3 regions of the Mastigocladopsis repens PCC 10914 genome follow, and region 3 is predicted to be linked to each of the others. Evidence: riboswitches for the same ligand, from Rfam matches in the RefSeq annotation. Region 3 holds a riboswitch; each other region holds the start of a gene.
The links. Region 3 has a riboswitch for cyclic di-AMP ahead of MAS10914_RS0123700 (glycosyltransferase family 4 protein). Riboswitches for the same ligand answer to the same signal wherever they lie in the genome.
Positions count from the first base shown of each region.

Region 1 (3,626 bases), on a different contig from region 3:
TATCCTTGAACGACTTACAGAACATCAATTTTTTGTCCATTTGAGTCAGTAAAGTACGAAGACTATCTTTCTCCTCTGTGTTCTCATCTTTCAGCTTCTTTTCAATTTCTTCCCTCAACTCGTAATGAAGGTCTTTATGTTTGGAATCGGTGTGGATAGACTCAAATTTACCTAAGTAATGTCCTGCTAAGTGGTCAATTTCCTTTATCCAGAATTCCAGTTCCGGCTCTTCCAACGAGGAACGGAGAAAACGCTCTTCAAGGTCTTTCGTGTCTTTCTCTTTTAAAAAAGACAGGGAACATAACTGATAATATTCCTTTTTTTTGGCTTCTAAAGCGTTTTCAGATTTGCAGAAACTTTTTTTGTACTGTTCTTTAGCAATATTCGTTACTTTGTTGTGGAGGTATGCCCGAAGTTGGTAGACCGCCTCTTTTGCTTCCCGTCGTGCTTCTGCTTCGGTTACGTTTCTTTGAGTATTAAGGCGTTTGTACTTCGCGATTTGGGCAAAACTCATCCTGCCCTTCATCACCATATCTAGGACTTCGTAATACGAGGGTGAGAATTGTTGCAAGAGGTCGAGCGCAGCTTGAATTTCAGCCAAATCAGTTTCGATTTGCTCCTGTGCAATAGTAAACGTAGGCTTATCGGTTTTTTGTAGAGCATGGCTCTCTGCTTGTTCTGCCCTGTGTAGCAGCATTTTGAAGCTCATCCAGCGCAGAAGAGGTGTCATGCTATTAATACTAAGTTCAGGAATACCATAGTTGATAACAGCGAGCGTGAGCATGGCACGCCAAAGACAATCTCCAACAATTTCTTTTTGTCGCTTGAGTCGCTCCTCAACTATGTAGTCCTTGAGTCCTTCTTCCCTATGATTCTCCACAAGCCCCAATTGAACTGCATAGCGCCTTGTAGCTTCTGACCAACACCACCAGATAGAAATAGGCGCTTCCAAGAATGCTTTGAGACGGGAATGAATTGGAGTTTCCAGCACCGATGCATCACGTCCAATCCGTTCAAGGAACTCAGAAGCGGATATTTTTTCTCTTGCTGCTTTGTCTTTGATGGCATCCCAAGCGTTTTGGGTAATGGAAAGACTTCTGACTGTTTTTTTCTGTTGGTTGCCTGTCTCCTCTGTCTTGGTGTTTCTTTTCATGGTTTTAGAGGGATGCTCCTTATTAAAATCTATATAATTTATATAATTAAATAGATTACTAAATTAATATTTTATTGTGAAACTTGTAAAAATAAAAGTTGTTTGCTATATTCAAATAATCTAAATAAAGTATAAATACTTTCAAAAAGCAAAAAAGCATATCTGCCTAATACTGTTTTGCCTTATTGCCTTTAGGCGTATATGGTAATACGGAGCGGAGGAACCAAATGATTGTGGGGCTAATACTGTGATTTTTCCAGGATGGACACCTTTCAGTCCTAGCCCGTCAGCTAACTTCGTCGGCATTGAGAGGAGGCTGAACGAATATCATTTTTATCGAATGGTGTTCTATTCAGTGTTTTTGGTTTTTTGCTTGTTCTAAATTTCTAGTGGTACTGACTTAGTAACTTAGTAATCGAAAAATCCCGAACCCCAAATTATTACTCTTAGAGTTTGAGCCGAATATATTATTCCAATCAATCGGTTATCACGAAATCTAGAAGTCAACTGTTTTCGGGTTAACTGAGTAACTGTAGGCTAAACAATAAGAATAATTTTGGCGTAGGGATTCACTTGTCAATAAAGGAGAAGCTAAATGAAAGTGAATCCGTTCACAGGTATATCACAAGTCCAAAAAAGAAAGCTAGGGCAGCAAAGGCTTTATTTAAGGATACGTAAATTTCAAAATTTACTTCGCACTCCATCTGTAAAAGTTGGTTCTGCTCTTTCTGGAGCATCCATAATATTAATCATATCACCATTATTATCTAAGCAGGGAATTGATTGGTTTAATGTTTGGCAAAATATGGGTTTTAACTTGCTAGGTGCTGTCTGTGCTTTTGTGGCTTTTGATATTGTTTTTCGTCGTCTAAAAGAATTAGATGAACAGCAAGGAGTGGAGCTAGATTTATTTGACAAGTCTGACTTTATTACTACAATCATGGAAACAAAATCTTTCACAAAATGTTCTCCTCATCCTATAGCTTCTATTAGAATATTGGAAACCTGGACAGAATTATTGAGAGATAATAGTTACAAAGAAAAATTTACTCAAGCCATTGTCAAATATATTGAAAACAATAATCATGAGATTGAAATTTTATTTCTTAATCCAGAAAACAGAGATTTGGTAGAAGCTCGTTCCATAGAATTACAAGGTTTATCAGAGGAATTTAATGATATTAATATTGCAGAAAAAATTTATATAAATTTACGAGAAATACAGAAAATAATTCAAAAATTAGAAGTGAACGGAAATCAAGATAAATTAAAGGTTAGATTGTACAATACTAGCCCATCCCTAGCTATTTATATGTGTGCTCCAAATTTGTTCGTTACCTTCTTTCGCTCTGGGAAACTGACGACAATGAGTAAGCAGTTAAAACTACATATAGATTCTCCTGTAGGTGCATTTATTAATGAAAGGTTTGAGGAGATATGGCAAGATGCCAAAACTATATCTCTAGAAAATTGTCTGTACGTAACAGTAGACGTTATTCAATACGGTAGAGTTCAACGTACTTATGATAAAGTCAAGTATGTTCTATGCGACCAAGGCTATTACCTCCAAAATGCCAAATTGTTCCAAGATATTGCCAATAAAGCAGATATAAATATCCGAATTAATGGTAGAGTATTTAGACAAAATGATGTAGCTATGGATGATTTACCAGATAATGTGAAAAAACTTTTCCGTAGCAAATATATGAGTTATGGTGAGTTATTTATTTTTATAGAGTTACTAAAGTGAAACAGTGAAACTGAGTCAGCTAAAAAAGAAATAGTTATTAGTTTGCATTGTAAACTTATCACTTTAATGACAACTTGAATACAAGTACCCAAATTTATTGATGGAGAATGAAGAGTGTTTCCTTAATATTGTTCTTCAAGTCCTTAAAATCCTTCTTAAGGTTGCCCTTATTATTTACTTAATGACCAATCAAGGTTGTTGTGCAAAGCCAACAATATCTGATGAAAATTTTCATATGACTTGCCTGAATCAATTAAATATTCAGCTATCTTGACTCCTGTTTTGAGTTGACTCACAATATCTTCATGAAGATTTGGTACTTTCTCCCCAGCTACTAGTAACAAACCCGCGTTTGCTACCAAAAAATCTCTTTTTGATTTAAAGTATTGTTTATCTCCAGAGAGAATTTCCCAAAAAATATTCATTTCTTCTTTGATTTCTTGTTCTGCTTTAATCTCTTCTATGTTGACTCTTTCAAGACCAATATCCTCTGGTGAAAACTCAGCAATTGTGATACTTTTTGAGTCAATTTTGATTATGAGATTGTTAGGGATGTCTTTTTCTTGATTGACAGATGCATTAGATATTTCATCAATTCCGTCATAACAATGATAAATTATACCTTTACTTCCCAAGTGTAGATATATGCCAAGGACATAAGGTATCATTCCTAAGTGACACACTCCTGTAGAGTGATGAACTGGATTTAATACCTGTGCGTTT
Region 1 is NZ_JH992900.1:98,486-102,111, forward strand. Features, by position in the region: gene MAS10914_RS0100655 (hypothetical protein) at 1-1,153, opposite strand, end outside; cyclic di-AMP (ydaO/yuaA leader) riboswitch at 1,322-1,473, shown strand; gene MAS10914_RS0100660 (hypothetical protein) at 1,749-2,903, shown strand; gene MAS10914_RS0100665 (hypothetical protein) at 3,074-3,626, opposite strand, start outside.
Region 1: another riboswitch for cyclic di-AMP. It lies ahead of MAS10914_RS0100660 (hypothetical protein); the one in region 3 lies ahead of MAS10914_RS0123700 (glycosyltransferase family 4 protein).

Region 2 (3,626 bases), 1.9 Mb from region 3:
GCTGCTGAAGATGCGCTTGCTAGGGTGAAAGAACAAAAAAGGATGTAAACTAGGCAGGATTTTTACACCACACTTCACATTTCCACTGTCAATGGCAAAGTCACCGTGAAAGTAGAACCAACTCCCACCTGCGAGACTACACTAATCTCACCTTGCAATAGTTTTACCAGCCGTGAAACTATCGCCAAGCCCAAGCCGGTACTATCAGGAAGGAAGGACTTAGTGCCATAAGGGATGCGAAAGTAGGGTTCAAAAATGTGCGCTTGGTCTTCTGGTTCAATACCAATCCCAGTGTCGGAGACTGCAATAGTCCATTTGTCCACGCCCAAGGTTTTACACGTAATTTTTATACTTCCCGACTCTGTGTAGCGAATCGCATTACTGACAAGATTTGTTACAATTTGCTGCAACCGTAACGGGTCTGTGAGAACTTCTTCAGGAGCGCGTGAAGCGGAGCTATCGGCGCAAGCCGAATCGCACTCAACTCTCATTTGTAAATTTTTATTAGCAGCCAAAGGCTCCAACATTTCGGAGACATTTCTAATTAATTCATGCACACTGGTTGGTTCTGGCTGCAGTTTCATCTGCCCTGCATCATAACGGGAAATCTCTAGTGCATCGTTAATCAGGTGGAGTAATAGTCTCCCACTGCGTAGCACGCGCTCAACATGCTCTAGATGACTAAGGGTGTCTTTTTCCTCGGATTTTTGGCGTTGGAGGCGCAAAAACAAATCAGAGTAACCAATAATCGAAGTTAAAGGGCTTTTGAGTTCGTGTGCCAAATGCGATATGTTGTCTTGGTTTGCCCGCACCAAGCGAGTGAGTTCCTGATTGTTGAGGGTGAGTTGATTTTGCAACTGCTCTACTTCTGCCAATCGCTGTTGTGTGTAACTTTGGAAACAGTAGGCGATTGCTTCATCCAACACCATATCAATCAAACGCACAGCTCGCATCACGTCTTGTGCTGAGGCTTCCAGTAATTCTGATTCTAAAGTTCTAAATATTATGTTACGTAAGAGACGATACTCTCTTGCAATTTCTGCTGCATCAAAACCTTGCTCTGCCCTGAGAATACCATGATGCAAACTCGCTTGAATTATGGGTTGGATTTGATCATCTTGATATTGAGAAAGCACTGTTGCCAGCGCCAAGAGGATATGGCTAAGATGGTTTTCAATAGCTGTGCGAGATAAATTATTGGTGCTAGAAATCTTTTTATCTTGTCGAACAGCTTCCACCCACTGTTCTATAATCGTCCGAGTTTTATCCTGCAGCAATTGACTAAAATCTTTCATCACTTATCAGTGGATAAACATAATAGCAGAGAAAAATCTTTTATTATCCATGTAGAGAGGTGCTACATTTAGTTATTAAAAGTATGTGATGACTCAGCATAAAAATACATGATTTTTAGCTAAGATTTATATATCTTAATACAGATGAATTGACTCAATTCAAAGATACTTGTTTTCAAGGCAAAAAACTATATCTTAAGGTAGCTTGACGCTACTATGTATCAATGTTAAATTTATCAAAAATAAGAGTAAGTCAGCCTAATCCAATGAATCGCATTGCGTAAGTTGGAGCGGAGGAACCAAAGTATGGGGCGTATCTCATAGAAGAAGAAAAAAAGAGTGAAGAACTAGGAATAAGTGTATCTTTCTTCCTTGTTGTTTCTGCTTCTATGAGAGGGGTATCTCTCAGCCCTAGCCCGTCAGCTAACTTCGTAGGCAATGAGAGGAGACTGAAGAGACAGCATTATGTATAATGTATGTATAATGTTCTGATCTCATCAGTATCCTTGGCTGGTACTGCTCAGATTACTTGTACCTGCGCTTGAGTCTGTTGAGGTCACAAATGATATTTCAACTGAATGTAGCTGCCATATTGGCAGTTGCTGGTCGAACAGCTTGGAAACATGCTAAACCCGTGATAATACGGGATGCCTTCTTGTTTCCTTTGATTGGTTTTTTGGGTGTTATTGTTGTATGGTGGATTATTGCCCTTGCAAACCATGAATTGATGCCCAGCCCGCCTGAAGCGTTGGTCGCAAATTTAGATTACATCCTCAACCCATTCTTCCAAAGAGGACCTGGAAATCTAGGTATTGGCTGGTTACTGATAGCAAGTATCCGACGGGTATTGTTAGGGTTTGCGCTAGGTGCTATTGTTGCAATTCCCGTTGGTTTTCTGATTGGGATGTCCAAAACAGCACTGATGGTTCTCAATCCCGTCATTCAAATCTTCAAACCAGTATCACCCTTGGCATGGCTTCCTATTGCCCTGGCAATCTTCAATTTGGCAGATCCATCCGCAATATTTGTCATTTTCATCACCTCTTTGTGGCCCACAATCATTAACACTGCCTTGGGAGTTTCCAGTGTTCCCAAGGATTATCTAGATGTGGCAAGAGTTCTGGAAATGCCCCGTTGGCGAAGAATTACAAAAATCATCTGGCCCGCAAGTTTGCCTTATATTTTTACAGGTTTGCGGATTAGTTTAGGAATTGCTTGGCTAGTTATCGTCGCTGTAGAAATGCTCACAGGCGGTATTGGAATTGGCTTTTTTGTCTGGGATGAATGGAGTCGCCTGAACCTAAACTCCGTTTTTCTTGCCGTGCTGGTGATTGGCTTAACAGGGCTATTTCTTGATTACGCCATCGGTAAAATACAAGCTTTAGTCACTCGTCGCCCCATAACTTCAAACTAGCTATTTGTCAACACTCAATAATCAGGTGTAGGGTGCGTTAACGCAGTGTAACGCAGCGTAGAGTCACCACCTTTAGTATTGGTGCGTTAGTAACCCAACGCATCTGAGGACAAAGAGCTAACAGACCATAGAGGGCGAGGAAGGATACGACAAAAAACTTTTGTACCTTCGTGGTTAATGAGTGATTTCGCAGCCGCAGGAGGTTTTTCATGAGTGACCATAACACAAATAACTGGACGCGAAGAGACTTTGTCAAAGGACTGGGAGCAACAGCATTTGCAAGTGGACTTTCTTCTTGTGCCATTAATGCTAACCGTGCGCCCAAAGGAATCTCATCAGCAGCATTGGCGGTGGAACCAGTCGTAGACCCCAAGACACTGGAAAAACCTAACATTACAGTGGGCTATGTGCCGGTGAATGACTGCGCTCCCTTTGCCGTAGCTTGGGAGAAAGGGTTTTTCCGCAAGTATGGTTTGAATGTCACCCTCAGCCGCGAGGCTAGCTGGGGGACATCTCGTGACGGCATTATTTTTGGTCGCCTTGATGCTTCGCCAGTCGTGAGTGGTGCGGTGACGAATGCTAGAACAGGTGCAGAAGGCGCACGTCATGCACCTTTGTGTGCGGCAATGACAATTCACCGTCACGGTAACGCCATGACGATGAATAAAGCAATGTGGAATTCGGGGTTGCGTCCTTGGCGAGACTATAACGGCAATTTGGAAGAGTTCGGGCGCGATTTTCGCAATTACTTTGAAAAATTACCATCCGAGCAACGAGTTTGGGCAGTGGTGCTAAGTTCAGCTATTTATGAATACTTTATCCGCTACTTAGCTGCTGCTGCTGGAGTTGCTCCCGACAAAGAATTTCGCATTATCATTATTCCACCGCCGCAGATGGTGGTGAATATGCGGATTGGG
Region 2 is NZ_JH992901.1:2,994,500-2,998,125, forward strand. Features, by position in the region: gene rnc (ribonuclease III) at 1-48, shown strand, start outside; gene MAS10914_RS0115460 (sensor histidine kinase) at 75-1,295, opposite strand; cyclic di-AMP (ydaO/yuaA leader) riboswitch at 1,541-1,748, shown strand; gene ntrB (nitrate ABC transporter permease) at 1,858-2,709, shown strand; gene MAS10914_RS0115470 (ABC transporter substrate-binding protein) at 2,919-3,626, shown strand, end outside.
Region 2: another riboswitch for cyclic di-AMP. It lies ahead of ntrB (nitrate ABC transporter permease); the one in region 3 lies ahead of MAS10914_RS0123700 (glycosyltransferase family 4 protein).

Region 3 (3,626 bases):
TGTGGCAAATGGCAGAATCTCTCTCTTCAGAGGGAACCTCCGCACGCGGCTGGCTCCTCAGAACTGTTTTGGTCAAAGCTGTAGAAATTAAGCTGCCACTTGAGATTTGGTCTCCTTTGTGGGTATGGTTTGAGCCAGCAGATGATTGTAGAGTTGAGTCAATCGGGATGCCACACTATGCCAACTGAAGGCAATTTCTACACGTTGCCGACCAGCCTCACCTAATTGCTCTCGCCAATCTGGGTTGGTCAGAATGCGGTCAATAGCATTGGCAAAAGCAACTTCATCTTTAGGAGGAACGAGTAATCCAGTGATTTCAGGTACGACTGTAAACCGCAACCCTCCAACATCACTAGCCACGACTGGAGTCCGACTAGCCATTGCCTCAATTGCAACTAAACCAAAAGGTTCGTAGTGACTGGGTACAACACACACATCTGCGGCTGCATAGTAGAAGGGAAGAACAGAATCATTTAAGCGACCTGGAAAGGTTGTGCAATCTTCCAGTCCAAGTTCAGCCACGATGCTTGCGATGCGATCGCGCTCGATCCCGTCGCTGTGACCGGGACGGCTTCCACCCCCAATAACTAGTTGTAGGTTAGCTTGATCCCGCAAACTAGACCTTGCAATGGCTCGCACCAGTGTCTCGATCCCCTTGCGCTGATCAAAGCGACCAACGTAGAGAACCATCTTGACATCAGGTGCAATTCTTAACTCCTGCCGTGCCGCAACTCGTGGAATTGGACCAAATTTATCGACATCAGTCCCACAGGGAATCAGTTCTATTTGCCCTTGAGTGGAAACGAGTCTTCGCATATGTTCCTGCTCTTGAGGACTAGTTGCAACAACTCGATCCACACTCTCCAGACAGGCTTTTTCAATAGCTAGTCGCTTGGTAGCAATTGCCGGGATATCAGCAACAGCGCTGTACTTGACGGCTCCTAGAGAGTGATAGGTATGTACCTGAATCAACTGTTGCTGCTTTTTCAGTTCCATACCTACCCAAGAGGACAGCCAGTAGTTGCTATGAATCAGAGAGTACTGGAATCCTTGCTCCTGCTGGAATGCTTGGAACTCTGCAATGAATTCAGGCAGATGCTCGAATAAGCGATCTCGCCCTATGAACTCAGCAGGTCCAGCTTTTAACCGAATAGTTCGACAATTAGGTTCATGTTGCACAATCGCAACCTGCTCTGCACTACTTCGGCGAGTGAACATATCCACTTGCCAACCTTGCAGAGCAAGCGCATGACCTACTTGACGCACATAGACATTTTGTCCCCCAGCCTCTTCCTGTCCAATTTCTGCAGCAGGATCTCCATCAACAGAAATCAGAGCTATGCGATGTTTTTTGGTCGGTAACATAGTTCAACTTCACCATATGGCAACTTTTCCTGCCTCATATACCAAGGAGAAGATAATACTATCCTCATCCTCAAGGTCGAGGGCAGGTACAACGAAGCGCACAGATACCAGCCAAGGACACTGACGCGAACAAGGCATTACTTGTCAGAATGCTGCTCGTTCAGTCTCCTCTCAATGCCGACGAAGTTAGCTGACGGGCTAGGACTGAGAGATGTCCCCCTCACAGAAGAGAGAAGAAGGAACAAAGAAGATATAAGCAAAAATTTCAGTAATTTTGTCTTTTTTCATTCTTCATTTTTCACTCTTTTATGAAATAAGCCCCAAACTTGGTTCCTCCGCTCCTGGCATACCCCAACTAAACAGAATGTTTAGGGCAAACCGTGGATTAGGCAGACTGATGTAGATTTGTTAAGAATTTAACGTGTAAGCGTGATTCAAGTCAACCTCTTTCAAGAGTGACTCCTACTAACTACAAGCACTAATGTGGTCTAATATGTTCCATTGCAAATTATGCAAACACTTAACAACATTATTTGACGATGCTTGCCTGGTAAAAGAATTAGGGTTATATTGTCTTTCCAGCATAAACGTTATCCTGATTATACATTGTAGGTAGAAAAAAAGTAACTGTTACACATAAATTAATCAAAAAATAGAAATTTTCATCAATCAAAACTTAATGAATCATTCTCTATAGAAGAGATATGAATAAGGCATTTTTAACGAAAATAGCAATTCAATTATAAGTAGATTGCTATGGCATATCTGCAAACTAGACATTTTGTCATGTTGTTAGAGAAGCTTCGCTAACAACATGACATTTTGGACTTTCAAGACAGACCTTAGTTTATATTAGCTTGATAATATCATAATGCAATCTCTTGCTAAAGAGACTAATTTTTTATAGCGGAATAAAGAATAAAGTAAATTTGTTATTTAAATAAAGAAAATACAAAAAATAATTTTTAGCAAAATATTTCGTTGAGCTACTAGTTAACTAACATGACACAGTAGTTAAATATCATGACATAATCTCCTAATTAAATAACAATAGATTTGCTAATGTTCTAAGTAGGTCGGCACAAATAAAGCTAACTATAGCGGTTTGCAATTGGGTGAAGTACACAAAGAAATAATGAACCACAGATGGACGAGCCAGCGCCTTGCGGTGAACCAGCGCTATGCAGGAGGGTTTCCCGACCCAGGCGACTGGTGTAAGTCCTGCGGACAGGGTACGCCAACGCCGTCAGGCGTGCCGCAGGCATACCCGGAGGGGCCCCCGGAACGCGCTGGCTCACCAGCTCTCAATTACGATCGCAACTGTTGGGTTAGCATCTCTTGCCAAATGTTTCAGGATTTGTAATTCTACATTCATTGCCCTACTTACCTTGTAGAGTTTTATCTTTTGATTCTTTTATTCACAATACTCGGAAAGTGACACAAGAGGGATAAGACCGCAGCTATCATCAATGGCACAGTCAGAATGCGCTCTGTTAATCTTTGAAAGTAGTTGTGACGTCAGTCGCCAGAATCCAGAATGGATTTTGGGCGAGTAGGTAGCACACGAGTAACAAGCCCCCGGATTTATCCGTGGCGGGGGTCTCATATCATAATCATGTCCGGTTGAAGACTTATAAGCTAATCGTCATTCATTTTTCCTGGATGATTCGCTTGTAGTAACGGCTTCAGCCCTAGCTCTATGCAACTTGAATGCTCATTAGCTTAGCACTTCTCAAATGAATTAAAATGCAGATCCAAATGTGAGAATGCTGACAAAAGCAAGCTTTACACAGTTGTTCTTATTTATCGGCAAATGGCAGTCATGAAGGAACAGATTTAGCCTGATAATTTGGTTCTTATTGATGTTTTTAGGGAATTAAGCGATGCCATCTCAAACTATTATCATTGGTGCAGGACTAGCGGGGCTGAGTGCGGCTTATGAACTGGTACGCGCAGGCATGGATGTCCAAGTATTTGAAGCACAGGAGCGTGTAGGTGGGCGGGCTTATACAGTTCAACTTAGTGCAGGACAATACGGAGAGTTAGGTGCCGAGTTTGTGGACGATAATCATACTGCTCTGATGACTTATGCAACTCAATTTGGTATTCAGCTTGACCCAGCGTGCCATTTTTCTGATGACCTCTACTGGTTCATTGACGGAACACTTCGCAATGGTATGTCGCTGACAGCAGAACAAAGTACGGATTTGGACAATCTGTATGTAAAGCTCCAAAGTCTGTTAGATGAACAACAAGACCCC
Region 3 is NZ_JH992901.1:4,872,737-4,876,362, forward strand. Features, by position in the region: gene MAS10914_RS0123700 (glycosyltransferase family 4 protein) at 88-1,365, opposite strand; cyclic di-AMP (ydaO/yuaA leader) riboswitch at 1,526-1,751, opposite strand; gene MAS10914_RS34615 (hypothetical protein) at 2,501-2,728, shown strand; gene MAS10914_RS0123705 (flavin monoamine oxidase family protein) at 3,249-3,626, shown strand, end outside.